Regions from separate parts of the Oceanisphaera sp. genome, predicted to be linked through region 3. Evidence: riboswitches for the same ligand, from Rfam matches in the RefSeq annotation. Region 3 holds a riboswitch; each other region holds the start of a gene.
What was found. Region 3 has a riboswitch for thiamine pyrophosphate ahead of thiC (phosphomethylpyrimidine synthase ThiC). Riboswitches for the same ligand answer to the same signal wherever they lie in the genome.

Region 1 (4,361 bases), on a different contig from region 3:
AGCAACTTGCAGCAAGGGAGAAATAAGGCTGGGAATCACACCGAACAATAGGCTCACCACGGCCAATACAGAAAACCCTAACCGCATAGATAAAGGTGCTTCATGTGGGGTTTGCGGCGTGGTTTTATACTCACCATAAAAAGGCTTAATCGCCACCAAAGCACTGGCTGCCACTATGCAAATTGCGGTAATCACCGACAATACAATAAGAAAGCCGGATAAGTTCGCACTGGTTAAAGCCGCACTAAACATCAGCTCTTTAGCAATAAAGCCAAATAAAGGCGGAATACCGGCCAGCGATAACGCGGCTATAGCGACAAATACGGTAGTGTGAGGCATATATTGGCGCAGGCCGCTCAGCTCGCGCACATCTTTAGTGCCGGTCACATGATCTAAGGTGCCCGCCGCCATAAAAAGAGCACCTTTATATAAGGCATGGGCGAGCAAAAATACCATAGCCGCTTCTAATGCATGAGGGGTACCAATGCCAATCAGCATGGTTAGCGTACCCAGCGCCATCACGGTAGAAAAAGCCAATATGCGTTTTAAGTCGGTGCTGCACACCGCCATAATCGCACCCAGCGTCATTGTGATACCACCAAACACCGACAGCGTGACCGCCCAAGGTTCATAACCGGCCATCATGGGTTGCAAGCGTGCCATTAAATACACACCCGCTTTAACCATAGTGGCAGAGTGTAAGTAGGCACTTACTGGTGTTGGTGCCGCCATGGCGTTAGGCAGCCAAAAATGGAATGGTGTTTGCGCCGATTTAGTAAAAGTACCCAGCAAGATCAGGCACATCATTCCTAAGAACAATGGGTTATCTTGTAGCGAAGTTCCTTGCGCTAATAGCTCGGTTATTTCAAAGCTGCCACCTATATAGCCTAACAAAATCAGGCCTGTCATTAATGCCAGACCACCGCCGACCGTAATAAAGAAACCTTGCAATGCAGCTTTACGGGCTTTTTCTTGCTCGTGATTAAAGCCAATCAGCAAATAAGAGGTGAAACTGGTGAGCTCCCAAAACACAAACATGGCAATCAGATTACTAGAAAGCACCAAACCCAACATGGCCGCCATAAACGCCTGCAGGTACATAAGTAGTTTGTGTCTGTCTTTATGGCCGTGTAAATAATGCCCAGCATAAATAAAAATAAAGGTACCAATGCCGGTGATCAGCAAGGCAAACATTAAGCTAAGACCATCAACCATAAAACTTAAATTGATATCTAGGCTGGGTATCCAACTGTAGCTGTAATGTAAGGTTTCACCGGCAGTGACTGCTGGCCAAAAACCCAAAAAATACACAAATAAGGATGCAGGCAGCACAGACAGGCACCAACCAATTTTATCCCCCATTAAGGGAGCTAATCGGGGCACCAGCAAGGCTAAAATGAAACCCGCTAAAACGGCAACAAGCATAGGAAAAACGCCTCCTTTCCTTGCCTGTTCAGGCAATAGAATAAGCTAAAAATAAGGGGGAGGTGGCACAGTGCAGAGGCTATAGTAAGGAATAATTTTGATTTTATTCAATCGGTTAATCGATTTTTATTATATTATTTTTATAGTTAATGATACTACAAGTCGCTTTTAAAAAACGCAAGCAGGGCTAAGTGTTTAGTCCCACTTATCGCGCTAATTGAGAGCTTGATCGAAGCAGTTTCTTATTAAGTATCTTTTTGACTTAACGGTAATACCACTTATAGTGCAAAAAAGTGATCAACAGGACCGCGCCCTTGGCCAATACGCATGCGGCTACCGGCTAAAATAGCCTGATCAATATAATGTTTAGCCTGCTCGACTGCTGCCTCCATGGTAAAGCCCTGCCCTAAATAACAAGCCAACGCAGCCGACAAGGTACAACCTGTGCCGTGGGTATTGGGTGTCATAATTCTAGGAGTATCAAAGCAGCGTACTTGCTCACCACTCAATAACCAATCTGGGCTACGCGCTTCTTGCTGCAAGAAGCCACCTTTTATTAATACCGCCCCACAATCTAGCTGTGCCAAACCAGCAAACAGAGACTCAACTTCAGCCATCTGCTTGGGCAAAGGTGCGGCCAACAACGCCGCCGCTTCGGGCAAATTAGGTGTAATCACATCCGCTAATGGCAATAACTCTTCTCGGAGGCACTGCACTGCATCATCAGCTAACAACATATCACCATTAGCGGTGACCATCACAGGATCTACTACTAAGTGTGTCGGTTTATATTTACGCAAAGCCGCTGCTACGGTACGAATGGTGGCAACATCTCCCAACATACCCACTTTAACGGCCGTTACAGATAGGTCGCTAAATATCGCATCAAGTTGCGCCTCAATCATGGCTTGTGGTGTGGGGTGCACGGCTGTTACGCCTTGGGTGTTTTGTGCGGTTAGTGCGGTGATCACGGAACAGGCATAACCACCGGTGGCAGAAATGGCTTTAATATCGGCTTGTATACCAGCACCGCCGCCACTATCAGATCCGGCAATCGTTAAAATAATGGGTTTTTGCTTAATGGACATTCCTTGGCTCCTTCGGGCGAAGCAACCACCGACAAGCTAAACGCTGCCCGTTAGTTTCCTCCGCCAGCATTAACTGGATCAGGTTCAGCGGGTCCGGCAGTTCACCGTCTCAGCCTGCTTAAGGCTCCCCGACTAACAATGCTGTTGATAATAACGACCTAGAGCTGGAAAAGAAAGCCGCCCTAAAAAGAACGTAGCACGCTTTACGCCATACGCAGTACGACTCCATGTCTTCCGCAGACAGCTTACGGCTTAAAGCTGTGTCTAATGCGCTTGATCCCAGTTATCACCTTCACCGGCTTCAACCAGCAAAGGTACGTCTATGCTGGCGGCCTGCTCCATTAGTTCGCATATTTGCTGTTTAAATTCTGCCACTTTATCTTCGCGTATTTCAAATATCAGTTCATCATGCACCTGCATGATCATACGCACGTCATTATCCGCTTGTTCAGACAGCCATGCGGCAACCTTAATCATCGCCTTTTTAATAATATCTGCGGCGGTTCCCTGCATAGGTGCGTTAATAGCGGCACGTTCGGCTCCTTTACGCCGCGCACCGTTTTTAGCATTAATCTCTGGCAAGTATAAGCGACGGCCAAACAGGGTTTCTACATAGCCTTTTTCTGCCGCTAGGGCGCGAGTCTCTTCCATGTACTTTAACACGCCAGGGTAGCGCTCAAAATAAATATCCATATACGACTGAGACTCGTGGCGCGGTATCCCTAATTGACGAGATAAACCAAAAGCACTCATGCCATAAATAAGCCCAAAGTTAATCGCCTTGGCACGACGACGCTGCTCGGTAGTGACACTATCAAGATCAACGCCAAACACCTCGGCAGCCGTGGCTTTATGCACATCTAATCCCTTAGCAAACGCATCGAGCAGACCTTTGTCTTGAGATAAATGCGCCATAATGCGCAGTTCAATTTGCGAGTAGTCCGCCGCCACAATTTTATAACCCGGCTCGGCAATAAAGGCTTGGCGAATGCGGCGTCCCTCTGGGGTACGGATTGGAATATTTTGCAGATTAGGATCTGAGGACGACAAGCGGCCAGTGGCAGCATTGGCCTGATGATACGAAGTGTGAATACGACCGCTATGATCATTAACCATTTTCGGTAATTTGTCGGTATAGGTCGATTTTAGCTTGCTTAAACCACGATATTCCATCAATAACTTAGGCAATGGATAATCGAGCGCCAGCTCTTGCAGTACTTCTTCTGCCGTAGAGGGGGCGCCTTTGGGCGTTTTCTTGATAATAGGCAGTTCAAGCTTGGTAAATAGCACTTCCCCTAATTGCTTAGGCGAGCTGAGGTTAAAAGGTTCGCCAGCTAATTCATGGGCTTTAAGCTCTAACTCTTTGAGGCGCTTGGCAATTTCATCACTTTGAATAGCTAGCAGCTGACTATCGACCTTAACACCTGTGTACTCCATATCGGCTAAAATGTGTACCAGCGGCATTTCAATCTCGTCAAATACCGCCTGTAACGCAGGTTCTGCCGCTAACTGTTCAGATAAATGATGATGTAAACGCAGCGTAATATCCGCATCTTCCGCGGCATAAAACGCGGCTTCTTCTAGCGGAATTTGGTTAAAAGTCAGCTGCTTCGCACCCTTACCGGCTATGGCCTCAAATGGCGTGGTGGCATGATTTAAGAAAAAATTAGCCATGCTATCCATGTCGTGACGGGTTTGCACTGAGTTCAGTACATAAGATTCCAACATGGTATCTAGCTCTATGCCTTGCATATGAATACCGTGATTTTTTAGCACGTTGGCATCATATTTAAGATTTTGCCCTAGTTTTACCGGCATTTCTGCCTCTAATAGTGGCTTTAAGGCAGC
Region 2 (4,361 bases), on a different contig from region 3:
GGCCGCGCGCTCATTATGCCTAACTTACTCCCCCCGGCTACCACCACAGAGCTGGCGCTAGATTACTACCAAAAAATAACTGCAGTTCGCCCCAAAGGCAGTCAGTTTGAACCCTTGATGAGCTTATATCTCACTGACAAAACAGACCCAGAAGAAATTCGTCGCGCTAAAGCTTCGGGTAAAATTGTTGCCTGCAAGCTGTACCCTGCGGGTGCCACCACCAACTCAGACTCAGGTGTCACAGATGTAAAAAACATTTACTCGGTACTGGAAGTCATGCAAGAAACAGGGATTTTGTTACTAGTACATGGCGAAGTGACAGACCCAAGTATCGATATCTTTGACCGCGAAAAGGTCTTTCTAGACACTATCTTGCCTGATGTGGTGCGCGACTTTCCAAACTTAAAAATTGTACTTGAACACATTACCACCGAGCATGCGGTCAACTTTGTTGAGCAGGCCGGCGATAACCTAGCTGCCACTATTACGACCCATCACTTGATGTTTAACCGCAATCATATGTTAGTGGGTGGCATTCGCCCGCATTACTACTGCTTACCGATATTAAAGCGTAATACTCATCAAGAAGCCTTAGTGCGAGCGGCGACGAGCGGCAATAAGAAGTTTTTTATGGGTACTGACTCGGCACCGCATTTTCAGCAGAATAAAGAAACCGCTTGTGGTTGTGCTGGCGCTTATACCTCTCACGCTGCTGTGGAGTTATATGCCGAAGTGTTTGAAGAAGCCGGTGCGCTGGATAAGCTAGAAGCCTTTACCAGCCACAATGGCCCTGACTTTTATGGTCAGCCACGCAATGCCGATACCATTACCTTGGTGAAAGAGTCTTGGACTGTTCCCGAGACCTTGCCTTTAGGCGGCAATAAACTGGTTCCGATCCGCGCCGGTGAAAGCATTAGCTGGACGGTTAAATAAACCTTATGAGGGGTGAGGAGTGAAGCGGATAGAAAATCACTAAGCGCCCAGCGCCCAGCGCCCAGAAATGATAAGCCCTAAGCCTATGGTTTGGGGCTTTTTTATTACCTTTATAGGCGAACGCTTGCTCTCGCATTTCGGCGCAGCCGGAAATATTTAAAAAATTTACGCTTACAGCGTAATGCGAGAATAAATGTTCGCCTACAAAAAGCGCTCTCCCCTGGAGCACCGCATTGGCGCAGGTTCCGTTGCAAAATAGGTGTGGGTGTTGGTTAGTCTCTTAGCTTGGTGCTTGGAGCCGGGCGCTAGGCGCTGTTTGTCCAAAGTTTGACAAGCATCACTTTTATTCTTACTCTCAGGAACATTCCTAGGGGGGCCTAAGGTGTTGTAAGTAACACTAAATTTGGCTGAGATTCCGCAATTTGCTGCGGTAACCCTTCGAACCTGATCCGGGTAATGCCGGCGAAGGGAAGGAAATGACTGATCCTCACTCTCCCCTGCGCGGCTTATTGTTACTCGGCATTTATAGTCAATGACTGACTATTATCGTAATGCTTGCCTACTTTAGGCAAAGGGAGAACACATGCTTAGTACAACCGAAGCCATTCTCTGGCTCTGTTTTTTTGCCGCTTTTTTTGCCATACCAGGCCTCTATTATGCGCGCCGTCAACAAGATAACCTTGAAAGCTTTATTGTGGCGCGCAATAGCCAAGGTGGATTAGCCACCATGCTCACCTTACTCGCAACTTCACTGGGCACTTGGATTTTATTTGGCCCAGCCGAAGCTGCAACTTGGGGCGGTATTGGTGCCGTCACCGGTTATGCCCTAGGCTCTTTAGCGCCTCGCTTTATGATGATCCCCTTGGGTAAGCGCCTGCGTGAGCTGATCCCCGAAGGACACACCCTTACCGAGTTTGTGTTACACCGCTACGGCAAAACCATGTATTTATTCGTGATGGTTATCATGATGTTTTATATGTTTATCTCACTGACCGCAGGGTTAACTGCCATTGCGAAAATGGTGGAACTATTAGCCCCCGTCCCCTTGTGGGTAACGGCCAGCATAGTGATGGTTGCCACCTTGCTCTACACTTTATACGGTGGTTTAAAAGTCACTATTTTTACCGACCGCGTACAAATGCTGGTGATTTTACCCTTCTTGCTGTTACTGATTATGTTTGGTTGGCAGGCCGTGGGGGGATTAGCTCCTACCATTGTGGGATTAAAAGAAACAGCACCAGAGCTGCTTAACCCGTTTGATATGTCTGGCTTTAAGTCTGGTCTTACCTTCTTTATTGCCGTGGTGCTTACAGGCCTCTTTTATCAGGGCACTTGGCAACGCATTTTTGCCGCCCAAGACAATAAAGCCATTCGTAATGGTTTTATTGTGAGTGGTTTAGTCAGCTTTGTATTTATCTTTATTATGGGCTTGTTTGGTTTGGCTTTTGTGGGGTTAGACCTACCCGGCAGTGGTTCCGTCGCCTTATTTAACGTCTTGCTATCCAATATTCCGTTGTGGTTTGCTATTGGGTTATTACCCTTTGGCCTAGCGCTGATCATGAGCAGTGCCGACTCAACCATTAGCGGTATTTCTAGCATGATGGTGGTGGATTTACGCCGCATGCTCCCCAGCTTTAATGCTAACCGACTGCTGGGCTTATCACGCTGGTTAATCGTACTGCTGTCTATTCCGGTGCTCATTGTGGCCTCTCAAGGCTTTAGTGTGCTGTATCTATTCTTACTTGCCGACCTACTCTGCTGTGCCGCTGCTTTCCCAGTGTTCTTTGGTTTTTATAGTGCTCGCTATCAAAGCTATAACGCTGTGTTAAGTACCGGTGCGGGTTTGGTCGCTGGCCTATGGTTGTTCCCTGCACCGGGTGCAGAAATAAACTATTTACTTGAATCATTCTTATTAGCAAGCTTAGTGCCAGTACTGGTGTCTATTTTGTTACTGCTAGTACCGACTAAACAGCCTTTTGATTTTTCAATATTACGCCAACGTATTCGTAGTTTTGAAAGCTAATTGCTCACGAATAACACATAAAGCCGACCAGTGAGTCGGCTTTTTTTAATCCCAAAATCCGCCATTTCAGCAGATAAGCAGGCAGACGTTAGCCACACAAGCTGCTACACTCGCGACCCCTTGAGTGCGCGATATGACACAGTTCACTCTAAGCCCATTTCTTATTTTTATTACCGACTTATCACTGAAGGTAAGGCGCGACGGCGTCATTTGGAGACACCATGAAGATTATGATCAGAGGCCTATCGCGCCTCACCACAGAACAACAAATATTAGCGCTACTGGCTCCTTACGGCCTGGTGCATTACTTTCATCTTGTTATGGATCCCGTAACCAACAACTCTAAAGGTTTTGGTTTTGCTTTTATGCCTAATCCAGCTCAAGCCAAAGCGGCCATTAAAAGCTTGAACGGCATTGAAGTTGACGGACAAAAAATTCGTGTTAAAAAAGCAGAAGAAAAGCCAAATACAGCAGCCAATAACTTGAGCGAGGCTAAAAAAAATGACTAATAACGATATCTTACGTCGCATTCGCTACTCTCTTAACCTTAAAGATAACGAGTCTCTCACTCTGTTTAGCTTAGGTGGGATCACCATTAACGAAGCTGAGTTTTTAGCGCTGCTGGCTAAAGAAGAAGATGACAATTACCACAGCTGTAGCAATGAGCAACTTCTGGGCTTTTTAGACGGGCTTATTTTAAAAAATCGCGGCCCACGTGAAGGCGGCCCTGCGCCTAAGGCGGATACCTCAGCAGAACCTATCAATAATCAGGTGTTTAAAAAGCTGCGCGTGGCACTTGAACTAAAAGAAGAAGACATTCTTGGTCTGCTTTCTTTAGCCGGTTTTGAAATTAGAAAACCCGAGTTAACCTCATTATTTCGCAAAGTCGGTCACAAACATTATCAAGCCTGCGGCGACCAGTTCCTACGTAACTTTTTACAAGGCTTAGCACTACAGCGCAATCAAAGCGCTGAGTAGTCGTTATAATAAAAGCATAAAAAGGCCGAGCTTATCGCTCGGCCTTTTGTTTAGCTTGGTGCAGCCCTTACCCTATTCTCTAAAGCTGGTAGCGGTTAAAGAAACGGTTCTTCCCTCGGCAGAGCTTCTTTCTGCAAGATTAATAATGTTCAGTCCATCTAATGCGTCTTGCATACTGACGGGTGGCGGCGCTTCACCACGAATAGCCTGTGCCGTAGCCTGATAAAAATGACGATAGCCACCGATTTCTGACTCAATCACTTGTGCATCGTCATCAGAATAGAAGATACCGTAATCATCCACAGCTTCTTTAGCCAAAAATGGCGAGTCTGGCACTATGCCATTTTGTAAACGTTCTTCTTGAGGATCAAATCCGCGCTTAATATAGCAACCTAACTCACCTTGTAATTTAAAGCGCAGTGTAGGC
Region 3 (4,361 bases):
GCACCGCGGCTGTGGTGGCGCCATGGGGCAGTTCTTTACGTAGCCGTTGGCAAGCGAGGCGTAAATCTTGCTCTATGGCTAATAAGGCGTCATCAGATGCGGTGGGGGGAGGGGCAATTTCGCCCCAAAAACCGTTTATATTGATATAAAAACCACTGCGCTGCACTAAGGTGGTGTTATCAATTACTCGCGCCATGGTTAACGGCAGCTGGTAGCGATACGTTGTGATGTGCATAGTGTGTTATCCAAATAAGCTGACCGTTTATGACGGGAGTACATTTTTATCTTCACATAAAAGTAACATCTTGAAAAGGTGCTGACTAGCGCCTTTATATTGATATTAGTTAAAGCATAACGAATCTGACTTAGTTACCATAACCCATTGCATTCACTCAGTTAAAAGATAGAAGCTCCATGTCGCTACACTCTTGGTTATTAGCTATTCGGCTTAAAACACTGCCGTTAACATTGGCCGCTATTTTATTAGGCGCCGGCAGTGCGGCTAAGGCGGGCAGTGTTAATGGCCTCGTATTACTACTGGCACTCACTACCGCTTTATTACTGCAAATATTATCAAACCTAGCCAATGACTATGGCGATGGGGTGCGTGGCACAGATTCCGGTGCCCGCACCGGTCCCACCCGGGTATTAGCATCAGGGCAAGTGAGTGCCGTGCAATTACAAGGCGCCATCAAGGGGGTGGGTCTGCTGGCGGTGGTGTCGGGGTTATTATTATTGTGGCAGGCGTTGGGCAGCAATATCAGTGCTTGGTTGGGCTTTATTACCTTAGGGGCCTTGGCGCTGCTGGCGGCCTTAGGTTATACCCTAGGCAGTCGTCCTTATGGTTATTTAGGCTTGGGTGATATTGCGGTGTTTATCTTTTTTGGCCCTGTGGCGGTATTGGGCACCCATTATTTAATGCAGCATCAACTGAGTACAACTGCCTATTGGGCGGCGCTAACTTCGGGCTTATTGTCGGTAACTGTGCTGAATATTAATAATATTCGCGATCTTGAGGCAGACGGGGTGGCAGGAAAACGCACCTTGGCCTTGCGGCTAGGGCTGGCCGGTGCACGACTTTATCAGCTGTTGCTATTGGCGGTGGCCGTGCTGGCGGGCAGTCAAATTATGCAAGGGGTTGGTTTTTTAAGTTTGCTGGCACTGTGGCCATTAAGTAAAGCTGTGCGGTTGGTGCTGACTCAACGAGGGCATGTTTTAAATCAGGCATTAGCACTCACTGCCCGAGGGGCATTACTGTTTTGTGGATTACTGGCGTTGGGGTTAGCTTGGTAATAGCGTTTTACGCCATACGCTAAAGATAAACAGAAAGTTTTGTAGTGCAACGCTTAAGCTATTGATCCTGCGCAGCAGGTAGGTTGAGTCGTTGCGTTTAACGTTCAGCGTATAACGTAAGACGTTTTCGCTTGTTCAGTTTTGCTTTTGTGATCTGGATCTGATTTACTAGAGGCTATCTTGTCGGAGTGCTCTATATGGGCTGAGACCACAAAGTTGTGGGATCCGTTGAACCTGATCAGGCTAATACCTGTGTAAGGGAAGCAAGTGAGAAGTTGGCGTCTTTCCTCCTCTGCCAATTTTTTCATCAACACTCCTGACAAGCTTTTTCACCAAAAATGGATTCAAGTGAGATAGCTATGTCAACAGCAAAACCAACAGAAGTAACGACTCAAAAACCGGCTAAAAAAATAAACCGCCGTGAAGTTCGCAGCCAAGCACAAGCCTTTATCGATAACCTTAAAGGTGAGCACTTTCCTAATTCTAAACGAATTTATCTGCAAGGCTCGCGCCCTGATTTAAAGGTGGCGATGCGTGAAATTCACCTTGCCGATAGTTTGAAAGGCGGTACTGAAGCCAACCCCATTCTTGAGCCTAATGCGCCAGTGCCTATTTATGACACCTCTGGCCCTTATGGTGATCCGCAGGCGAACATAGATGTACGCCAAGGGCTACCTCAGCTGCGTCGCCAGTGGATTATCGATAGAGATGATACCGTCGAGTTAGCTCAGGTGAGCTCCGATTTTACCCAAGAGCGTATGGCCGATGAGGGTTTCGATCACTTGCGCTTTGAGCATATGCCCAAGCCCCGTAAAGCAAAGCTGGGTCATTGCGTAACCCAAATGCACTATGCACGCAAAGGTATTATCACCCCAGAAATGGAATACATTGCCATTCGTGAAAATATGGGCCGCGAACGAGTGCGAGATGAAATGCTGTTACAACAGCATAAAGGTGAAAGCTTTGGTGCGCATTTACCCGAGAACATCACACCAGAGTTTGTGCGTAAAGAAGTGGCCGAAGGGCGCGCCATTATTCCCGCCAATATTAATCATACCGAATCTGAACCTATGATTATCGGCCGTAACTTTTTGGTGAAAATTAACGCTAACATAGGTAACTCGGCGGTAACGTCCTCGATTGAGGAAGAAGTCGAAAAGTTAGTATGGGCCACCCGCTGGGGGGCTGATAACGTAATGGACTTGTCGACCGGTCGTAATATTCACGAAACTCGCGAATGGATTTTGCGTAACAGCCCTGTACCCATTGGCACTGTGCCTATTTATCAGGCGCTAGAAAAAGTGAACGGCGTAGCGGAAGACTTAAACTGGGAAGTGTTTCGCGACACCTTAATTGAGCAGGCCGAGCAAGGCGTTGATTATTTCACTATTCACGCCGGTGTGTTGCTGCGTTATGTACCTATGACGGCTAAACGGGTGACGGGTATTGTATCGCGTGGTGGCTCTATTATGGCCAAGTGGTGCTTATCGCATCATAAAGAAAGCTTTTTATATGAGCGTTTTCGCGATATTTGTGAGATTTGTGCCGCTTACGATGTCTCTCTGTCACTTGGTGATGGTATGCGCCCAGGCTCAGTGGCCGATGCTAACGACGAGGCTCAGTTTGCCGAGTTGTATACCTTGGGTGAGCTGGCAAAAGTGGCCTGGGAATATGATGTTCAGGTGATGATTGAAGGCCCAGGCCATGTGCCCATGCACATGATTAAGCGCAATATGGAAGAGCAATTAGAGCATTGCCATGAAGCACCATTTTATACCTTAGGCCCACTTACCACAGATATTGCCCCGGGTTACGATCACTTTACCTCTGGTATTGGTGCCGCCCTTATTGGTTGGTACGGTTGTGCCATGTTGTGTTACGTCACGCCCAAAGAGCATTTGGGACTGCCAAATAAAGAAGATGTGAAGCAGGGCTTAATTACCTATAAGATAGCCGCCCATGCTGCTGACTTAGCCAAAGGGCACCCTGGCGCACAAATTCGTGATAATGCGTTGTCGTTAGCACGATTTGAATTTCGCTGGGAAGATCAGTTTAATTTGTCGCTAGACCCTCAAACAGCGCGTGATTATCATGATGAGTCATTACCGCAAGAATCAGGCAAAGTGGCTCACTTTTGCTCTATGTGTGGCCCCAAGTTCTGCTCAATGAAAATTACTCAAGAAGTGCGCGAGTATGCAGCAGAGCAAGAAGCCATTGCGATTCAGATGGTCGATATCAATGGTGAGCATGAAACAATAGTCGCGGGCATGGCACAGATGTCTGAAGAATTCAAAAAGCGCGGCGGTGAGCTCTATCACCAAGCGGATAAACTGGAGAAAGAATTGCTATGACAAGACCCATAGTCTGGACCATTGCCGGTTCTGATTCGGGCGGCGGCGCTGGAATACAGGCCGACTTGCACACCATTCACGCACTGGGCGGCCACGGCTGCTCGGTTATTTCTGCTGTGACTGCCCAAAATTCGGTTGCAGTGTCCATGGTTGAGCCTGTGCTTATGCAGGCTTTTACTAATCAATTGGTGTCATTAGCCACGGATATGCCGGCAAAAGCCATTAAAATTGGCTTATTGCCCGGAGGCTTGCGGGCTGAAGTGCTGGCGCGTTACTTGCGCGAGTATCGTCGCCAGTGGCAGCCGTATGTGGTGTTCGACCCAGTGGCGATTGCCAGCACGGGTAAGGCGATGGCAGAAGCCAGCCTTTTGCCGGCAATAAAACAGCATTTGTTAGCAGAAGTTGACCTGATCACCCCTAATGCCATTGAATTAGCTGCTTTGTCGGGCATTACGCCCGACTCTGCTAACAATGTGCGCGCCGGCGCCGCAGCCTTGTTAGAAATGGGCGCGCGCGCTGTCTTGGTTAAAGGCGGGCACTTAGATTGGGCCGGTGCTCAGGCCATTGATTTTTATACCGATGGTGAGCGAGAAATTTGGCTGGCTAGCCCCCGAATAGACACTCCCCATGGCCATGGCACAGGTTGTACCTTGTCGTCGGCCATTGCCACGGCTATTGCGCTAGATTACCCGATAGAAGATGCGCTAGTGCTGGCTA

Region 1: it holds a riboswitch for thiamine pyrophosphate, as region 3 does, so the genes downstream of both, thiD (bifunctional hydroxymethylpyrimidine kinase/phosphomethylpyrimidine kinase) here and thiC (phosphomethylpyrimidine synthase ThiC) in region 3, are expected to answer to the same signal.
Region 2: it holds a riboswitch for thiamine pyrophosphate, as region 3 does, so the genes downstream of both, ACTHY5_RS02320 (sodium:solute symporter family transporter) here and thiC (phosphomethylpyrimidine synthase ThiC) in region 3, are expected to answer to the same signal.

The regions. Positions count from the first base shown of each region.
Region 1 is NZ_JBQDEX010000007.1:2,338-6,698, reverse strand. It holds gene ACTHY5_RS01375 (putative monovalent cation/H+ antiporter subunit A) at 1-1,425, opposite strand, end outside; gene thiD (bifunctional hydroxymethylpyrimidine kinase/phosphomethylpyrimidine kinase) at 1,704-2,513, opposite strand; TPP riboswitch at 2,552-2,654, opposite strand; gene polA (DNA polymerase I) at 2,778-4,361, opposite strand, start outside.
Region 2 is NZ_JBQDEX010000013.1:429-4,789, forward strand. It holds gene pyrC (dihydroorotase) at 1-933, shown strand, start outside; TPP riboswitch at 1,293-1,421, shown strand; gene ACTHY5_RS02320 (sodium:solute symporter family transporter) at 1,517-2,956, shown strand; gene ACTHY5_RS02325 (RNA recognition motif domain-containing protein) at 3,178-3,465, shown strand; gene ACTHY5_RS02330 (DUF1456 family protein) at 3,458-3,934, shown strand; gene ACTHY5_RS02335 (Gfo/Idh/MocA family oxidoreductase) at 4,007-4,361, opposite strand, start outside.
Region 3 is NZ_JBQDEX010000012.1:7,281-11,641, forward strand. It holds gene ACTHY5_RS02195 (o-succinylbenzoic acid (OSB) synthetase) at 1-235, opposite strand, end outside; gene menA (1,4-dihydroxy-2-naphthoate octaprenyltransferase) at 415-1,293, shown strand; TPP riboswitch at 1,468-1,573, shown strand; gene thiC (phosphomethylpyrimidine synthase ThiC) at 1,653-3,644, shown strand; gene thiE (thiamine phosphate synthase) at 3,641-4,361, shown strand, end outside.